DNA from 4 places in the Shewanella frigidimarina NCIMB 400 genome. Region 2 is predicted to be linked to each of the others. Evidence: predicted binding sites of a transcription regulator. Region 2 holds the regulator's gene; each other region holds the start of a gene.
What was found. Region 2 encodes LexA, which represses DNA repair genes until DNA is damaged. Its sites were predicted from a motif close to TACTGTATNNNNATACAGTA; they were not measured.

Region 1: recN (DNA repair protein RecN) is a predicted target of LexA. The motif match lies at 2,364-2,383, and genes of this name have one in related genera.
Region 3: SFRI_RS10750 (DUF4007 family protein) is a predicted target of LexA. The motif match lies at 1,921-1,940, and genes of this name have one in related genera.
Region 4: dinB (DNA polymerase IV) is a predicted target of LexA. The motif match lies at 2,601-2,620, and genes of this name have one in related genera.

Annotation. Positions count from the first base shown of each region.
Region 1 is NC_008345.1:1,226,087-1,231,316, forward strand. Features, by position in the region: gene SFRI_RS05360 (hypothetical protein) at 1-525, opposite strand, end outside; gene recN (DNA repair protein RecN) at 675-2,333, opposite strand; gene SFRI_RS05370 (AEC family transporter) at 2,462-3,430, opposite strand; gene SFRI_RS05375 (DUF3319 domain-containing protein) at 3,519-3,719, opposite strand; gene SFRI_RS05380 (YjaG family protein) at 3,804-4,400, opposite strand; gene barA (two-component sensor histidine kinase BarA) at 4,390-5,230, opposite strand, start outside.
Region 2 is NC_008345.1:284,652-289,881, reverse strand. Features, by position in the region: gene plsB (glycerol-3-phosphate 1-O-acyltransferase PlsB) at 1-1,954, opposite strand, end outside; gene lexA (transcriptional repressor LexA) at 2,219-2,833, shown strand; gene SFRI_RS01365 (cell division inhibitor SulA) at 2,830-3,336, shown strand; gene coxB (cytochrome c oxidase subunit II) at 3,732-5,230, shown strand, end outside.
Region 3 is NC_008345.1:2,482,946-2,488,175, forward strand. Features, by position in the region: gene SFRI_RS10745 (DUF262 domain-containing protein) at 1-1,637, opposite strand, end outside; gene SFRI_RS10750 (DUF4007 family protein) at 2,022-2,978, shown strand; gene SFRI_RS10755 (hypothetical protein) at 3,265-5,230, shown strand, end outside.
Region 4 is NC_008345.1:1,117,430-1,122,659, forward strand. Features, by position in the region: gene bfr (bacterioferritin) at 191-661, shown strand; gene bfr (bacterioferritin) at 674-1,141, shown strand; gene SFRI_RS04930 (hypothetical protein) at 1,466-1,939, shown strand; gene SFRI_RS04935 (ankyrin repeat domain-containing protein) at 1,941-2,459, shown strand; gene dinB (DNA polymerase IV) at 2,658-3,737, shown strand; gene SFRI_RS04945 (aminoacyl-histidine dipeptidase) at 3,847-5,230, opposite strand, start outside.

The sequences.
Region 1 (5,230 bases), 940 kb from region 2:
GTGATAAACCATATTCCAAAAATGTGCATCTTTGTTTAAAAATGCTACCGCAGCTTGTTGGTCAAGTTTGTTGTCAGATGTATCTACACTTATTATCGCAGCAAGCTGACGAACATCTCTTAACTTAAAAAGCAGACCCCAGTGAGCTTGATTATTTGGGGTTAAAGACTGTGGTTCTTCTTGCCAATAAGGCATATCTAATAATGTATTATATTGTTGTATATTGGCTTTATGAGCGCCAATGACATTTCTAATACTATCGCTATTATCGCTAATAAATTCACTGCATATTATCAAATCCGTTTGATAACAAGCGGTTTTAAAATTGTCAGTTAACTCAACTTCTTGCTCGCTGAAGCTGATTAATGGTTTTTTATCATTTGTTTTATCATCTCCTATTGTGCCTACGATAGTAATTGCATACTCATAGCCATTTTCGCTAGGGTCGATAGGTTGCTGTTTTAGCCAGTTTTCAACTAAAAGAGTGTTAGGTGACTTTGTTCTGTCTGTTGCATTAATGGCCACTAAACAGACAACGGTAAATACCAGTAAGCTACATATTAGCCCGACAAAAATACCCAAGCCCTTTATTACTTTCATCATTATGATTTATCCGTAAATCTATTTTAACTTTACGTTAACATATTGATTTGCTTTTTATAAGTGCATAACGATTATTGCAACAGCTCACGGGCATTAGCCAAGGTATTTTCTGTAATGACATCACCACCTAATAAGCGTGCAAGTTCATTCACCCGTTGATCTTTATCTAAGGTCTGCATGGTCGTTTCGGTGTTGCCACCTTTATTAAATTTATTCACAAACATATGTTGATGGCCATTACCTGCAACTTGCGGCAAATGGGTGACACATAACACTTGAGTCGACTCACCAAGGCTACGTAACATACGACCGACGACAGATGCTGTTGGTCCAGAAATACCCACATCAACTTCATCGAATATGAGTGTTGGAGTGGCGACTTTTTTAGCTGTGATCACTTGAATACCTAATCCAATACGCGATAACTCACCGCCAGAGGCTACTTTAGAAATCGGTTGTAATGGTTGCCCAGGGTTCGTGGTAACCATAAATTCAATGCTATCGCAGCCATTAACTGAAATGTTGTCCGGATTATGATTAATCTGAATGGTAAATTTACCCTTAGGCATATTGAGCTCATGGATAGACTGAGTGACTAGCTTGTCTAATTCTTTGGCATAACGACTACGACTTTGACTCAGTTTTTGTGCATTGGTTAAATAGGCATTTCTGGTGGCTTCAAGTTGTTGTCTTATACCATCTAATTTAGTTTCATCGTCAGCAAGTTCGGTTAATTCATTCATCAATGCTTGATGATGTAGCGCCAACTTATCTGCACTCACATGATGCTTACGCGCCAATTGCATTGCCGTTGAAAGGCGTTTATCTAAATAGGCAAAATGTTCTGGGTCAAGTTCTAAACTGCTTAAATAACTTTCAATTTCGCTAGCGCTTTCTTGTACTTGAATTAACGCATCGCTAATCATAGTACCAATAGGTGCAAGGGATTCATCATAACCTTGAAGCGTATCAGCAATGCTGGCTACTTTATTAAGCAGAGATTCTATATTGCCTTCATCACTTTCGGTCAATAAGTGTAACCCTGCTTGGCAACGTTCAATTAAATCTGTGCCATTGGCTAAGCGTTTGTGTTCTTGTTCTATTTCATCAAATTCTTCCAAGCCTAAGTTAAACTCATTAAGCTCTTCTACTTGATATTGCAGTAGCTGTTGACGCGAAATGCGTTCGTGCTGAGCTTGCTCAAGATGCTTTAGCTCGTTTTCCACTTGTTTGCAGCGTTGATAGCTAGCGCTAACGCTATCAAGCAGTATTTTGTGGTTAGCATAGTGGTCGAGTAGGTTTAATTGATGCTCGCTTTTAAGCATTGCGTGATGTGCATGTTGGCCGTGAACACCAATCAATAGTTGTCCGATGGCTTTTAATTGCGTCACAGGCACAGGATTACCATTTATGTAGGCTCTTGAGCGGCCATCACTGTTAATGGTTCGACGCAATATACACTCATCTTCAGCATCAAGATCGCTATCTTCAAGCCAGCGTTTGGCTAAAGGAACATCATGAAGGGTAAATCGTGCACTTACTTCAGTTTTGGTGGCTCCAGGCCTGACAGTGTTGGCATCACTTCGATTACCAAGACATAATCCAAGCGCATCGATAGCAATCGATTTACCTGCACCTGTTTCGCCGGTGATGCTTGTCATACCGGCTTTAAAGTCGAGTTCTAAAAAGCGTACTATAGCAAAGTTGTTGATGCTGAGTTGGCAAAGCATAATGAATTCCTGTCAATGAAACTACCAAACCACTGTATTGATAAACAGTATATACTGATTTTATATACAGTAAAGTGGTTGGACAATAATTATCGTTGACTATTTTATCATCTAGGTTTGATTGATCATTAAGCAATGGATTTTAAAAGTGTTTCTATTATTGGCAAACTGATAAAAGTGATTAATGTACCATATAAAATGCCTTGGGCGCTGACGTTGGCGTTTATTTGGTAGCGGTCGGCCAAAAGATACACACTTGCTGCCGTTGGTAACGCTGCTAAAATAACTCCCATGGTCAGTAATTCCTTTTCTACGCCGAACAGTTTGAGTAATCCAAAGGCGATTAATGGTTGAATAATTAACTTGAGTAAATTGATTAAATTCAGTTCCGCAATCAAACCAATACTGAACATCTTTGTGTCAGATTGATGTCGTAAGGCTTTGGCAAGTACCATTCCTATGGCAAACAGTGCACATGGGCTAGAGGTATTTCCCACCTGGTGTAACATTAACCCCAGACTATCCGGTAAGGTAATATGCAGTGCTGATAAACCAATGCCAATAACACTACCAACCACGATTGGGTTTTTATACAGGGCATTAGCCATGATGACGATGGCATGGTCGGTTGATTGTTTATCACGACTGGCTAGCTCAATTGATACTAAAGCAAAAGCAAACATGATCACTGACAACAAGCTGGCAATCGCTGCAGCGACTAATGCCATTTTATGACCTGGGAATAATAAACTCAGCAATGGAATACCAATAAATGCGGTATTACCAAAGGTAGCGTTTAATGCGCGCATTGCCGCAACGGCTTGCTTCTTAGGTGTGCTAAGTAGTGATACAACAATCACTAAGGCGTAAGTAATGACCATCGCTAGGCTAAACCCACCGATAAAGCCCCATTGAATAATGTCTTCAATGCGCGTTTCAGCTAGCACAATCAATAATATTGCGGGGAAAGCAATGTAATAGACAAACTGATTGAGGATCAAATCGGTGTCTGCTGGCAACAGTCGCATTTTTTGAACAATACTGCCGAGCAGCATAATAATAAATACAGCGATTAGCGGGGTAAGAATACTGGACATCCCTCGCAATTCCTTAGCAAAATGATAATAAGATCACTTTACTGCTTTTCGATAGGCAGATGCAATTAGGCTAAAGTTAAACGAGTGATTATTTGTCAGATTTTAAGGCTAAATTCGCCTTTGATATTTTCGGAGGGGGTAATATTCCCAGTTCAGAAAAAAAATGCACTTGCCTTCTTAATTCAAATAACGAACCTACTCGTACCTGATTACCAATTACTAGTGTCCAGTCATCAGTTTTACCATTGGCGTTACTGAAAGTGAAACCTTGATAAAAAATTCTTCTCATTGCACGAGACTCAATAAAAAGCCTGAATAATTTCAGGCTAAATGATGTTGATTGACATTAATCTATTTGTTCTACAAGTTCGTACTACAGGCTAATACCAATATTAGACACACCAGCTTCGATAATATCTTTACGCAAACCTTTAACCAGTTCGCTGGTTATGTCTGGATTGGCTTCGATAATGTCGAGTAACATGCCTTGTAATTCTTTTTCTTGTTCCATTACTGGATGCGAAAAAACAAACTCATCGAGTTCTTCATCCATTAATGATTCATCACTAATAGCTTCAATATAATTGGCGACGGTGCTTGATGATAACTTACTGATGTTAGTAATATCTTCTTCAATTTTTCCATCTATCGCACCCATTAAGGTGACGATGGCAACAGCCGCATCCATGGCGGGATAAGCACCATAGGCTTCAAAGTCGCTAGGATCAGGGGTGTTTTCATCGAGGCGCTGTAAATGCACATCAATATTGAACTTAAGCTTTTTGTCATATTGGCTTTGCCATAATAACTCTAGTGCAGTACCTAATACCTGCGGTTGACCAAATTCACATACTTCAGAAAATAATTGATAATTTGGGAGCATTCTTTGACACAGTGCGAGTGCAAAAAGCTGCTTCTGAGGTAACGACAATGCCTTTAGGCGTTTAAAAAAACCGGTTTTACTGGTCATGGGGAACATCCACTGATAGCTGGTTTATCACTTGATTTGCAGCTGATTCTACCTTAGTTAACTCATCAAGTAACTCTAGTATTTCAGGTTCTAGGTCATCGATGTCAATTTTATGCTTTAGTGCTGACTCAATATCCCGACAGAGCTTTTGTGTGGTCGGTACGCCGCAATAACATGTTGCGCCATGCAGTTTATGCACTGCCTGCAATAGTGTCTGTGCATCTCTGGCTATTAATGCCTCATCAATAGTAGCGGTTGTTTCAGGTAATGAATTAACCAACATCTTTAACATGTCTAAGGCTAAATCGGTTTTCTGGTTTGCTTGGGTTAAGCATAAATCCCAATTGAGAACATGAGTATCAAAATGGGTAAATTGGGGTTTAATTATCCAGCGGCTGATGACGCTTTTTAGTGATAATTCATCAATCGGTTTAGGCGAGAAACCATCCATACCGCTAGCCAAAATATTCTCACGCTCTTCGGCTATAGCATGTGCCGTTACTGCAATAATCGGCGTATTACGGTTTAGTGATTCTGAACGTATTTGCTGGGTTGCGGTTATGCCGTCGGTTCCTGGCATTTGAATATCCATGAAGATTAAATCAAATGGTTGTTTTTTAGCTTGTTGAATCGCATCCGCGCCATTGTTAACGGTCACCACATTGTCGACTAATTCTTTGAGCAAAGTATCAATTAACTTTAGATTGGCCATGTTGTCGTCAACGGCCAATACTGATGCATTGAGGCGTTGGGTTACATCGAGATTTATCTGCTCAGGTAAACTCACAAAAGTAGAAGGTACTGGCGGATATATTAAATGATGCGCTAGG
Region 2 (5,230 bases):
GCAATGGATAAAAGTCCATTACAATGGCATGAATTCGCTGACGGTCGCACACATCATAATGCACTAAACAACTGGCAATTAATGACGGAAGCGCCATTAAGTGAATAATATTGTTACGGTAATAACTCATGGTGATGGCAATTTTTTCATCAACAGAAATGATTTCGCCAATAAGGTCTTTGGTACTCACAAACTTATTTAACGACAAACAATGATCAACAATTGACTTGCCATTACCTTCTGCCACTGAGGCGTATTCGGTATAAGGCACTGTTTTAAGTAAGGCTAAATACAAATCAAGCTGACGCTCTAACTGGCTTCTTTCTAACGCATTTTGCTCTGACGCTAGTAACACTAAACTGGTCAATGTTACTGAGCTGGCTGCGGCAGCGCCATTGATATTAGTCATTACACGGTTAGCCAATAAATTAACTGATGGCGTAAACCAAGACGGTTTTTGATCAGGATCTTTAGCTAGCTCATCACGCCACTCTGGCGCCTGCTGATTTAAGAACTGTTGTAAATTAATCGGCTCACCAAAATTCACATAACCTTGGCCAAAATTGCCTAACTTACGAATAGCACCAAAGACCTGCCAAACTGATTCTTTTTTCTTTTTCTTACCGCTTAATTCTTTGTGATACGTCGCCACTTCCATCACATGGTCATAACCTAAATACACGGGTACTAATGTCACTGGGCGCTCTATCCCACGAAGCACACTATTAATTGTCATAGCCAACATACCGGTTTTAGGCGCTAACAAACGTCCGGTACGCGAACGGCCGCCTTCAGTGAAATACTCGACCGCATAACCCTTAGCAAATAACTGATCTAAATATTCACGAAATACTGCGGTATAAAGTTTATTACCATTAAAACTACGACGGATAAAGAATGCACCACCACGGCGGAACATCGGCCCTGCTGGCCAAAAATTAAGGTTAATACCGGCAGCAATGTGCGGCGGAACCATGCCCTGATAATACAAAATATACGACAGTAGCAAGTAATCCATATGGCTACGATGACAAGGAACGTAAACAATTTCATGGCCATCATGATGTAACTGTCTTACTTGTTCGGCACCTTTGATATTGATACCACTGTATAATTTGTTCCATAACCAAGTCAGGAAACGTTCGGCAATACGCACCAAACTATCAGAATAGTCGGCGGCAATTTCATCAAGGTATTCAATGGCGGTTTCACGCGCTTTCTCGACCGTTACTTTCTTATTCGCAGACTCTTCTTCAATGGCTTTTTTGATAGATTCTGATTTTAATAAAGAGGCAAACAACGCTTGTCGATTAGGTAATTGTGGCCCTGTCATCACTTTGCGTTGACGGCGGAAATGCACTCGGGCAACTCGGGTTAATTTGTGAGCAATTCTTTTATCAGTACCATGTTCATCGGCCATATGACGAAGCGATAGTGCATTAGAAAACTGGACGAAATTATGGCGCCCTAAAAATAAAATCATTAACCATTTACGTAACCACGTAGGGTTTTCACGTTCAAATACTGCAGCTTTCATGCTGTCTTCTTCTTTACCGGGTGTACGTCCCCAATAAAGGCAAACAGGAACCAACTGTATATCTAATTCAGGACTCTCACTGTGAAGTGACAATAAGCTGGTAAAATAATTAAGGAATTTGTCACCACTTTCACGTTTACCAAATAGTGGTTTGCGGCCCTCTAAACAGACCACACGAGGCACGGTTAAGCCATCAAGCTGTAATGGCTCATAAGGACTGGGCAGACCAAAGCCCTCGGTGATTTCGCTCAACGCGGCAATATCGCTAATAGATTCCGTTTTCATTAAATAAACCAAAGGTTTAGTTGGATCTATATTGAGGTCATCAAAAGGATCGTGAGGGACCACAATGGTCTGTACCATCCACTTTTGAATCCATCTTAATGCTCGTAAAAATATTGAATCTGGTTTTGACATGGTTATTTTCGCAACATAAGCCACTGTAATATTGATGTATAGGATACCAGAAACCACCCTGCTTACACTATCAGACCGATCTATCTTTACGCTTAAGCTCTCACTATCAGAAATAACATAAGACAGAACATTAGTAATAGTTAACTAAAACATATTGTTGAGTGATACTTAATCAACAAAATACAAAAAATAGTTGGTTAATACTTGCGCGAACATAAACACTGTATATAATGACAGTCACTGTATAAAAAGACAGGAATCATCATGAGACCGTTAACGCCGCGCCAAGCAGAAATTTTAGACTTAATTAAAAACAATATCGCCGAAACAGGTATGCCACCCACTCGTGCTGAAATTGCGAATCGTCTTGGCTTTAAAAGTGCTAATGCCGCCGAAGAGCATTTAAAAGCATTAGCCAAAAAAGGCTTTATCGAGATCATGCCTGGGACCTCAAGAGGCATTCGTTTACCTCAAGAAGAACAGGTTGAAACCGGTCTGCCACTGATTGGACAGGTTGCTGCTGGTGAACCAATTTTGGCTCAAGAGCATGTAGAGCAATACTATCAAGTCGATCCAAACATGTTTAAGCCCGCCGCAGATTTTTTGCTGCGAGTACGTGGTGACAGCATGAAAAATATCGGAATTTTAGAAGGCGACTTACTCGCTGTACATAAAATGCAGCAAGCACGTAATGGCCAGGTTGTTGTGGCACGTGTTGATGATGACGTCACCGTAAAACGATTTGAACAAAAAGGTAATGTGATTTATCTGCATGCCGAAAATGAAGATTACAATCCGATAAAAGTAGATTTAAGTTGCCAAAGCCTAACCATCGAAGGGCTTGCCGTTGGCGTTATCCGTAATGGAGATTGGTTATGAACAAACTAATGGGCATCGCGCCACGCCACCCGGGCTTATGGGTAGATTTAACTGAAACAGAACTGCATAGCACCCAAACCATTCAAACATTACAAACTGTCACTCAAGGTGAAGCTGAACTGAGCCAATTGTGCAGCCAGTTAGCGATATTGAGCCAGCAAGGCAGATGGATTGTATTAATTAGCCCGCCCCATATTGGCTATAAACATATGCTGGCAAGTGCTGGTGTAAGAATGGATCGCATTTTACTGGTGCACACCAAAGATGAAGTCGAAACATTATGGGCCATGGAGAAAGCGCTCACTAGCGGTACATCGAGCGCAGTAGTGACTTGGACAAGCTCACTTGATGCTCGCGATAGTCGCCGTTTAGAAATTGTCGCTAAAAGTGCACGTGCATTAGGGGTGGTAATTGAAGATGTGAATGCTCACTTACCTCACAAACATCAACTTGTTAGCCCTACTTTAACAAATGGAACAAGTAATTTTTGCTCATTTCACTAAGCACGAACCCTTCATTACCAAGCCCTGTATTGAATTCAGGGTTTTTTTTCATCTTTTTTCAGCCTATTAGCCAACAAAGTGATCTTGATCAATGTTTAATCTACAAGTAATGTGGTTAACAAGGATGAAACATTTTTTATCTTTAATTGGACGGGAATGACAGTAATCAAGATTACTTTCAGACCAATGATCCAAATCAAAATTGATAAGTTCAGTCGTAGGTACAAGCGTGGTGCACAGCTAACAATAAAACCGTAAACCGTCTGTTTACAGCCACCAAAGTACTTTGAGGTCATCAAACTTTTTTCGGGAACCGAAGAGTTTGCATAGAGCAGAGAATTACTGTGTGACTCTTCTTTGTAGTTGCTATTTGCAATTAGCAGAGGAGTAGTCTTGTGAAGCAATGGTTGTATTGTTTACTGGTTGTGTTTGTAGCACTTCCGCTTGGGGCAACAGAAATGCCCCTCAACATGACTCAAGGCGTGACAGATATCAGTGGCAAGGTTTACGACCTCCATATGACAATTCTTTATATCTGTTGTGTAATTGGGTTAGTGGTGTTTGGGATCATGATTTACTCAATGATTTATCACCGCAAATCAAAAGGCGCTGTCGCGGCCAATTTTCACGAAAGTACCAAAGTGGAAATTGCTTGGACCGTCATCCCTTTCATCATCTTAATCGGCATGGCTATTCCAGCCACCAAAACCTTGATTGCTATGGAAGATCCCAGTGATGCTGATCTCACCATAAAAATTACTGGGTCGCAGTGGAAGTGGCATTACAGCTATTTTGATAAAGACATCGAATTTTACAGCACATTATCCACCCCCAGAGCTCAAATTGATGGCAGTGAGGCCAAAGGAGAACATTACCTCCTCGAAGTCGATAAGCCATTAGTACTGCCTATTAATCAAAAAGTGCGCTTCTTGATGACATCTGATGATGTTATTCATTCATGGTGGGTGCCGGCGTTTGCCGTTAAAAAAGATGCCAATCCAGGCTTTATTAACGAATCGTGGACCCGCATTGATAAACCCGGTATTTACCGCGGCCAATGTGCCGAATTATGCGGTAAAGACCATGGTTTCATGCCGATTGTGGTGCAAGCATTATCGGAGGCCGATTTTGATAATTGGTTAGTGGAGCAAAAACAACTAGCAAGTAATGCTGCTGCAGCCGCTGCGGCATCAATGTCTAAAACCTTGTCTCTTGAGGAGCTAACCTCACAAGGTGAGCAAATCTATATTGCTAGGTGCGCCGCTTGTCATCAACCCAATGGCGCGGGTCTTCCTGGTGTATTCCCATCATTAATTGGCAGCCCTATCATAAAAGGGCCTGTTGAAGATCACCTGAATATCGTCTTAAACGGTAAACCAGGAACCGCAATGCAAGCCTTTGCAAAACAACTTAGCGCCCAAGAAATTGCCGCAGTAATTACCTTTGAGCGTAATGCCTGGGGCAATAATAGCGGTGATGTAGTGCAAGCAGTTGATATAGGCAACTTTTTAGGCAGTAACGAGGCAAGCACCGAACCAAGTAAAGCAGTAACCGATGCAGCAAGTACTATTGCAGCCACGGCAACTGACATTACCGATGCGGTTACCGACAAAGCCAATCAAGTTGTCGAAGCCGTAGCAGAAACTGTTGTACCAGAGGATCTGCCCACTTTAACCTTGGAGCAATTAATTGCTGAAGGTGAGCAGGTTTATGCTACGACATGCGCTGCGTGTCACCAAGCCACTGGCGCAGGTTTACCTGGCGCTTTCCCTTCACTTATTGGCAGCCCTGTTGTTACCGGACCGGTTAGCGGACATATCGATATCGTTATGCACGGTAAACCAGGAACCGCAATGCAGGCATTTAGTGGTCAACTTAGCCCTCGCAAGATGGC
Region 3 (5,230 bases), 2.2 Mb from region 2:
ACACCTGAAATATCGAAACCTTTTTCATGCAGTTTCTTATAAACACCATCAATACCATCTGCGCCACCACTCATAGCTCGCCACAATACACTAAATGCTGTTATTGCCTTTAAAACTTTAATAAAACTAGAGTCGACATTACCGACAAACTGATACTTTTCGTCTTGTAACATGAACTGAATTAGTAATGGCTGAACAATATCGTGTTTCATATCTACAAGGTAACGTAAACACACATTGGCAGTATCCAAATCAGAATTAGATACAAGTCCATTAACGTCAGGAACTGGAGACTGCCAATGATCAAATAAAAATTTTGCTGTAGAGCCTAATTGAGCTAAATATTCATCTTTATTTACATATGCACATTGTTCATAACTTTTTAACATAGCATCACGCTGATCTCGTAAACTTGTTACCTTTACCCTACCGTCATAGGCCCGAATAAAAGCTAATATAAGTGCCTTAGTCTTGTCATTTTTATCTTTGCTCTTAATCATCCTCTCGAAGCGATCTGTAATCGAATTAAGCGATAACATAGCTTCATCAACTCCAGGTTCACCTTCATTACGTTTATAACCAATATGTTCAATAACTTTCGGAACAAAAGTTTCTATCGCTGTTAAGGGCTCACCAGTCGTATTAAGGGCTTCAAACATGTCAAAAGCATAGGATTCATTGTTAACTTCAACAAAAGTAAGACAAACTCTATGTAACAAGAATTTAGTAAAAGCTGTAATGAAAATAATATCTTGAATCTTAGTGTTATTTTTCGATGCTTTTAATAAACTTTCATCAATAGGAAAATCTAAACATATATCTAAAGTATCAACATTTACGAAATCACTAATCAGGAGTTTTTCTTCACCATCTTCATCTTGGTTTTTGAACTGAAAACCATTTTGTATACAATTAAGCTGCCTTCTGATTTCTTTAACATTATTTACAACTCGTTTACATGAGTCACTTAGCACACTAAGATCTATTTCTTTGAAAATTGTTGAACCGTCTGACTCAATAATATGTCTTTGATAGCTGATAAGTAATTCAGAAATAGGACTTTCATATACTGCATTTTTCTCATCTTTACCCCAACAATCTAATTGTGAACGAATAATCTTCGGAAGATATTTATATAAACTATGCTCAGCAGTAGTTTCAATTACAAAGTTTGATGTGTCTAAAATACTTTGTGAAACAATTTCTCTTAAATTTTCAAGAGTATCGATTGCATCATCATCTACTTCATCTTCTATTGATTTCTTCAGTTTAGGTAAAAGAAAACGTAATCTTTCGTTAAGACACATGATAATGATAGCTAGAGTAGATAAACGCTGTTGGCCGTCAATAATGAGTTTTATATGGGTAGGTGTGTGTCGTTTAGCTAAAGGATATATAGTTTGTGCGCCACTATCGTCCACACTAAGTATTGATCCAAGAAATATAATTGCGTCAGATGAATCTAGGAGATTTCTAAACACATTGTCGCAATCAGAAAACAAATCTTTGATATGGGCTTCTTCCCATGAGTAAGGTCTCTGGTAAGCAGGCATGTAAAAGCCTGTATTTTTTCTATCGCATAGTACATCAAATACAGATTGAGGATCAGCTTTGAAAATATCCAACGATTTTTGCATTAAAAGTCTCCGAAATTCAAAATCTTATCCAAATAACTAGTAGCTATATGTGGTATAAGAATATGAGCAATTAAAATTTCGTAGTGGCAAAAATTTCAAAGAAGACGTATGAATAGATCTAAGGCTTATCTAATAATCCTTCAACTTAAAGACGAATTCCTTTCGTAGCACTACAATAATATGTTTATCTTACTGAATTGAAAATATAGATTTTATGTCTTTATTTTCATAAATTTATCTCATAATCTCTTTTGATACAACAGAAATTATTATCTAACAAAACAACTGTGCAAAAGTACAGTATTTTGAATAAAATGCTTTTTTTCATCTTTAAATAGGTCTAGAATCCCCGCTGGACAATTTCTCCAGAGGCACTAATAAGCGATGAAAGCTAAGTTTACAGGTCATGACACTTTCCCTCTGCGCTATGGATGGCTATTCAAGGCAGTTAATCATTTGAATTCAAATGGTAAATTCTCAAGTTCTGATGAAGACAGCATTCGTCAATCGATAGTTGAACTTGGTGTTGGTAAAAATATGGTTAAAGCTATTCAGTATTGGGCTGAAGCTTCTAACGTGATCCATTCTGAACGATCAAATAATTCATTTACTCATGCTGTGTCACAAAATGGCGAATATCTTTTTGGTGGTGAAAGCTTAGAGGATGGAAGAGATCCTTATTTAGAATTGCCTGGTTCAATTTGGTTAGTTCATTTCTGGTTAAATTTTAATGTTGAACATTTGACGGCTTACCGTTACTTTTTTAATTTTGCAAATGTGCAACATTTTGAAAAAACAAAGCTAATCGCTGATTGTTTTGAAGATGCGAAAAAACTGGTTGATAGTGAACTAGGTAATATATCTACTATCAAGAAAGACATTGACTGCTTTTTGAATACCTATAGTAAAAAGCTCAAAGCTACTCCATCGAAAAAAAGTATCAACATAGATGAAGACCATTTTATTTCGCCTTTGTCTGAATTAAATTTGATACAAGATAACGGCGGCGGTTTTTACATTAGCAATCTATCTGAACGTCCTGAACTACCTATCGAAATATTTACTTATGCCCTGCTTGAGTTTTTTAAAACTGAAACTGTTGATTCTAAAGTCAGCACTGTCGATTTCGACTCATTATTGAGTAAACCCTGTTCACCCGGTCGTATATTCCGTTTGTCTGAATCTGGGCTTGGTCAAAAACTCGATGAAGTTCAGAACTTTACAGACAAAAACATTTCGTGGGTCGATTCATTAGGATTAAGGCAAGTCAACGTTTCTGATTATGCAAAGACCAACAGCACTCTCTATTTGAATCAATATTATGGCACTAAAAATGACTGAATCACTCATAACTATCAACCAGCGTTATAAAAGCTCAACCCGTATTGATGGTGATAGCGAAGATTTACGGTCCTTTATTGACGATTTTATTCTTCATGGTACTGCCGTTAATGTGCTTGATACTGTCAGTCGCGAATACGACGCTAATGCACAAAGGGTATATACCATTACAGGGCCTTATGGTTCAGGTAAATCTACCGTCGCGTTATTTTTATCATGTTTATTATCTACTGATACTAAGTTACGCGAGTACGCTACGGCAAAGTTACAATCATCGCCTGTCCTTTTGTCTGAATTCAAGAAAAGATTTGCTATCAACATTGGTTGGAAAACGGTTAAACATGTTTGTGGTTTAGAGTCACCTGCAAACAGTATTTTACAAAGTTTGTATATTGCACTTGGTATAACGCACGATGTGAATATAATTGCAGACTTAACTGACGATGAATGTCTTTCTGAAATTAAACTGGCTCTGTCTTCAACGCAAAGTAATGATGATGGTGTATTAATTTTACTCGATGAAATGGGCAAGGCTTTAGATTACCAATCACGCGCTAATAAGGACTTACATTTATTCCAAGCATTAGCTGACGTAGTTCAACAAGCTAATCGCCCTGTATTGATGATAGGTTTCTTACATCAAGCTTTTTCTGATTACGCTAAAAATAAAGATGCTAAAACTCAGCAAGAATGGAGTAAAGTTCAGGGGCGCTATCGAGATCTTAGTTTTAATCCATCAATTGACGAATCATTAATCCTCGTTGGTGACTCGATAACACGATCAGCTGAAATTTCCGTAAAAATAGAAAGCAAGTATGCAAAGTTAGTCAATGTCGTCAGCAGTACTTTCGCTAATCAAAATCGGAATGTTGGTGCGTTAACCGATACTCTGCCACTTGACCCTATTGTCAGTTTACTTTTAGGCCCTGTTTCAAGACGCCGCTTCTCACAAAATGAGCGTAGCTTATTCGGTTTTCTTGCATCACATGAAAAGTATGGTTTTCGTGAGTTCCTAGAAGATAACTATACACAACCTCAAGATGACTTGGTTTTATACAGGCCAGAAATGTATTGGGATTACCTTCACCATAATTTGCATCACTTAATTGTTACATCGCATGATAGTAAGGCTTGGTTGGAAGGTTGTGATGCTATATATCGCGCAGAACAAAAAGCAGAAGGTAGTGAGCTACATGTTTCTATAACTAAGGTTATTTCATTACTGACGATATTTGGTTTTCATCATCAATTACATGCTAAAAAAGATTTTTTAAAAAAATACTTTGTAAATCGTGGTTATAAAAATACTGAAATAGCTAAAGCGTTAGATGATTTACAAACATGGACTGTCATTATTTACCGACAGAAACATGATGCTTTGTTTGTATTCCAAGGTAGTGATATCGATATCAACACATTGATAAGTGAGCGTGTTGAAGCTGTTAGTCAAGGTGTTGATTGGACTAGCGTTTGTGACTTGCCGCAAAATATATTAGCGACGGCACACTATCACAAAACAGGAACAATGCGATGGGCAACAACTAAGCTCATCAATAAAGTCGAAAAATCGTTACTTGAACAGCTCTGTACTGAGCCGAAAACAGGCGAAGCTTTCCTTACTTTTGTTTTATCGGTATCACCCGATGTGACAGAAAAGTTTAAAGAAATTGCATCAAACTTAAGCCATTGCGTTATCGGTGAGTATGGCGATTTTAGCATTTTACAAACAGCTGCAATTGAGCTGATAGCACTTAAACAAATCCTTAAAGATGAGCAGAAAATCACACATGACTTGATCGCCAAGAACGAGTTAGAAAACCGCATCATCTTTGCTCAACAAAATGTAGAAAAAGAACTGCAACACATCTACAAAAATGCACAGTGGACGCATTGGAATAACCCATTACCGCCCTCATCTCCTCTTACTTCATTGGCGTCTGTGATTGCAGAAGAAATCTATCACAAAGCACCAATTGTAATTAATGAATTAGTTAACCGCTCTAAACCTTCTGGTAGTGCAAACAGTGCCATTCGTAAATTGATGAATGCAATGTTTGTAAATGGCGATAAAAAAGATTTAGGTTTCGATGAAACTAGCTTCCCACCAGAGAAAGGCTTATATCTATCGTGCTTAAAGAGCAAAGGTTGGCATAATTATACTCCTGAGGGTTATTTATTCCCCAAAACATGGAGTAAAGAAACCAAAGATGCCAATCCAAAGATGCATGCACTTTGGCAAGATGGTTTTACTT
Region 4 (5,230 bases), 830 kb from region 2:
GTAAAGAGCCTTCATTTAGAAGGCTTTTTTTATGTTCGTGTATTGCTAACGAGTTACAAAGCTTAGTTATAATGATAATAGTTATCAATTGTAAGTGTGTGAAAATAAAGGAAAATTTGCTTTTTCTCCTATAGTGTTTTATCCTATTTGTAATTGATCGAGATCACATTATTTATCGAGGGACATTACTATGAAAGGTCATCCTAAAGTCATCAGCCAACTCAATCGAGTACTCACCTGTGAGCTGACCGCCATTAACCAATATTTTTTACATGCTCGCATGTTTAAGCATTGGGGATTGGAAAAGCTTAATGAGAAAGAGTATAAAAAATCGATTGAAGACATGAAGCATGCTGACAAGCTGATTGAACGTGTATTGTTTCTTGAAGGTTTACCTAACCTACAACAGTTAGATAAATTGCGCATTGGTGAGCATGCTGAAGAAATGCTTAGCTGTGATCTAGCTGCGATTACTGAACAAATTGCCATTTTGCGTGAAGCCATTAAGGTATGTGAAACTCAGCAAGATTATGTTAGCCGCGATTTATTTGAAGATTTACTCGAAGACGAAGAAGAGCATCTAGATTGGATTGAGTCGCAGCAAGAGCTTATCAATCAAACGGGTATTCAAAATTATCTTCAATCACAAATTAACGACTAATAGGAAATTATCATGAAAGGCCATCCAGAAGTCATCGACGCTTTAAATAGTTTATTAACTGGCGAATTGTCAGCCATGGATCAATATTTTGTCCATGCTCATATGTATGAAGATTGGGGATTCAATGAACTGTATACCCGTATTCTGCATGAGTCAGACGACGAGAAGTTGCATGCCGCTAAACTAGTTCAACGCATTTTGTTTTTAGAAGGCACTCCAGATGTTGGCAGCCGTGAAGCGTTGAATATTGGTAAAGATGTGCAAGAAATGCTGAGAAATGACCTTGCATACGAATATCATGTAGCAGATCATTTGCGTAAAGTTATCGCGCTATGTGAAGAAAAAGCGGATTACCAAAGCCGTGAAATTTTAGAAGTATTATTAGATGACACTGAATCTGACCACATGTACTGGTTAGAAAAACAATTAGGTCTTATTGAGCGTGTAGGTTTACAAAACTATTTACAGACCAAAATGTAATGTCTTAATTGATACGTTACATGTTAATAAAGCCCAACTGCGTTTGGGCTTTTTTGTGTCATTTCAACACTCATGTGGAGGCTCTGGAAGACAGGTTAACCGCATTAGTGCTTGCTTTTTGAACTATTCGTTTAACCTGCAAACAAAAAATAGTCCAAGCCATGAAGATTTTATGGGCTATAACAACTCATTAAGTAAACTATTTTTGTGTAAAAAACGTTCGGTGACTTCCCCCTACTCTGGAAGATATACATTAAAAGTGATAATGGTTTTTTCTAATTAAATTGATATATTTAGTTTTTAATAGGACGTATTTTAAACTATATGGAAATGAATAGAGATGTACACCTTAAAAACTTCAAAAGTAGTGAACTCATATTTGATAATGATGAAACTATAATTATTTTAAAATTCATATTTTCGAGTCAACATTCGATTATTGATGAGTTAGATATTACTGATGAAGTTCGTGAGTTTGCTCAAGGCTTGTTAGTTGAGGTTGTCGATGCATCTTATGCGATGGGATTTATCGACTCTTTATTTCGATCAACAATGAATCTTCAAGATGGTGCTAAAAAAGTCATAATAAAATTTGGGCGCAGCGCTGCAAAACATTGGTTTAGTCATGCAACAGCTAAAGACTTAATGCAAATAAAAATCTATGACAGAGTGAGAGAACAACTATCATACAGCTTCGTTCGTGTTTTAGTGTTGTATTTAAATGGAATAGCAAAAACAAACAGTCGACATTTTAGTGTTTTAGCTTTTAACCTAAATAACAAAGTTATATGGAGTTAAAATGAAACTTAAGTTACTAATTGGATGCGCTTTTACTATTATTATTATGTATTCATTAGGTGCTATTTATTCTCTTGAAAATAGCCGTGTTGAAGATGTTGTATTATGCAGTGTCGAAGATAATACGCATTACATACCAAATTCGTTCTGTGAATTTTATTTGTTTAATTTTAGATTAACGAAACAAGACTTAGATGATCTTCAGTCTGTAGGTGGCATAGCATTTTTATTTGGCATTTCTAATCAGAAAAAAAGATATGTTTATTTAGATAAATTTATCGACAATGGTGCCTCCGTTAATACTAAAAGTAAGATTGATGGACTACCGCCTCTTCATGCCGCAATCTTACTCAATGATAAAAAATTAGTTGAATACTTACTGAGCAAAGGCAGTGCCCCTCAACTGCTAGATAGTCAATTACGGTTAAATGCTTATGATTTTGTACTGTTTTTGAAAAGAAAGAATGACTCAATAAATCGAATTGAAGTCATAAGAATGTTGTCTACAATCAATTTATAAATTGAATAATTTGCTAGATGATTTAGCTTTTTTCAGAATAATATTTTATTGCGTTTTAGGATGGCTTGAAGCTAGCTTTTGACATTTAAAAATATCTTGAGTCACATTTATTCATTATATTAATAATAAGCAATGATTGAATACTGTTTTTATATACAGTATCATTGTTTCAATTAAGATAATGATGATGGTTATAGAATGCGTAAAATCATTCACATCGATATGGATTGTTATTTTGCCGCGGTAGAAATGCGCGATTTTCCTGAGTTGAGAGGAAAACCCATTGCTGTTGGCGGCAGAAGTGACCGCCGAGGTGTGATAAGTACCTGCAGCTATGAGGCCCGCAAATTTGGGGTGCGTAGCGCTATGTCCAGTTATCATGCGTTGCAGTTGTGTCCGCAATTGATTTTAGTACCAGGGCGGATGGAAGTGTATAAATCGGTGTCACTGCAAATACGTGAGATTTTTCATCGATACACTGATCTTGTTGAGCCTTTGTCTTTGGACGAAGCGTATCTTGATGTGACTGATTGCGATGCTCACCAAGGCAGTGCGACATTAATTGCCAAGACGATACGAGATGAGATTTTTGAGGTTACCGGATTAACTGCTTCAGCTGGTATAGCACCCATTAAGTTTTTAGCCAAAATTGCATCCGATTTAAATAAGCCGAATGGACAATATGTTATCACTCCAAATCAAATTGCTGATTTTGTAAAAGACCTACCGCTGAGTAAAATTCCTGGAGTTGGTAAAGTCACTTCAAAAAAGTTAGCCGATATTGGCTTAACCACTTGTTATGATGTGCAGCAATACCCTAAAGTGCAATTAATTGAGGCCTTTGGTAAGTTTGGCCATGTGTTGGCTGAGCGTGCTCAAGGGATCGATTCAAGACAAATTAGCCCGCATCGAGTGCGTAAGTCTGTCGGGGTTGAAACGACATTAGCCAAAGACATTTTTACGTTAGAGCAATGTCATCAGGTATTACCGCAACTGATTCAAGAGCTGAGTACTCGGGTTCGTCGCAGTGCAAAAGACCGACAGATCCATAAGCAGGTTGTGAAACTGAAATTTAATGATTTTAAGCAGACCACCATCGAGCATCGCAGTGATGAGATTTCGATTAACCTGTTTCATGAGTTATTGCTGCAAGCATTACAACGAAGCCAAGGGCGAGGGATTCGATTAGTCGGTGTGAGCGTTGGCCTAGCGGATGTGACGTTGGCTTCTTCCGAGAGTAGTGTCGATCAAATTACTCAACTCGATTTACAATTTTAGGCGCCCATTTTATAACGGAAACCATAGAGAGAAAAAAGGCGACATTGCTGTCGCCTTTCTTATATGGCTTATCAGCCAATTATAACCATAGCCACAATCACTTGACTGATTACGCCTCTTTAGCTGGGATACGCTCTAATACAGCAAGCAGTAATTCCCAATATTGACCAACCGTGGTGATGTTGACCATTTCATCTGGGCTGTGCGGATAACGAATCGTCGGACCAATCGATACCATATCCATGTGCGGATAAGGTTCTTTAAATAAACCACATTCAAGACCTGCATGAATAACCATCACGGTAGGATCTTTTTTATAAATATCGTTATAGGTGTCACGCACAATTTCCATAACAGGTGAGCTAGTGTCTGGTTTCCAACCTGGATAAGCACCGCTTAAATCAATGCTACCACCCGATAGATTTGATAGTGCGGTTAGCATACCAGTGACTTCTTCACGTCCCGAATCGATTAATGAACGAATAAGGCATAATATTTCTACGCTTTCATCTTCAGTGCTGATCACGCCGATATTTAATGATGTTTCAGTGACGCCTTCTACTTCATCGCTCATGCGGATAACACCGTTAGGGCTAGCATGTAATAAGTCGATTAAGGTATTTTGCGCTTCTTCGTCCATCACTTTTGTTGGTGCATCAATTGCGGCTAACGTGAGTAACATGGCAGGATCAGCTACGGCTAACTCTTCACGCACTAACGCTTGAAATGACTCAATAGCTTGTTTTAATGCTTCAACATTTTCAGCTGGCAACATCAATTGAACGTTAGCTTCACGCGGAATCGCATTACGCAGCGAACCACCACTAAAGCTGACTAGCTCTAAGGCTAATTCGTCACTGTATTTAAATAAAAATCGCGCTAATAACTTGTTAGCGTTACCACGACCAAGATGAATATTGACACCAGAATGGCCGCCTTTTAAACCCGACATAGTCAGTGAAAAGCTGGCGTTGCTTTGTTCTGGTGCTTGCCAAGACATTGGTACACTTATTTGTGCATCAACACCGCCGGCGCAACCCATGTAGATTTCACCTTCTTGCTCTGAATCAGTATTAATTAAAATTTCAGCATCAAGGTAACCGGCTTCTAAACCAAAAGCGCCAGTCATGCCGGCTTCTTCATCAATGGTGAGCAGTACTTCGAGTGGCCCGTGCTTAATGTCTTTACTGCCTAAAATGGCCAACGCCGAAGACATACCAATACCGTTATCAGAACCTAAGGTTGTTCCTCTAGCTTTAACCCAATCACCGTCAACATAGGCTTCAATCGGATCGGTTTCAAAATTATGTACTTTGTCGGCATTTTTTTGCGGCACCATATCAATGTGCGCTTGTAACACCACTATTTTGCAGTTTTCCATTCCTGCAGTAGCAGGCTTACGGATGATTAAATTACCCACTTTGTCTTCAACAACCGCAAGGCCTTGAGCTTTTGCCCATTGTTGAATATGTTGTGATAACGCATGTTCATGC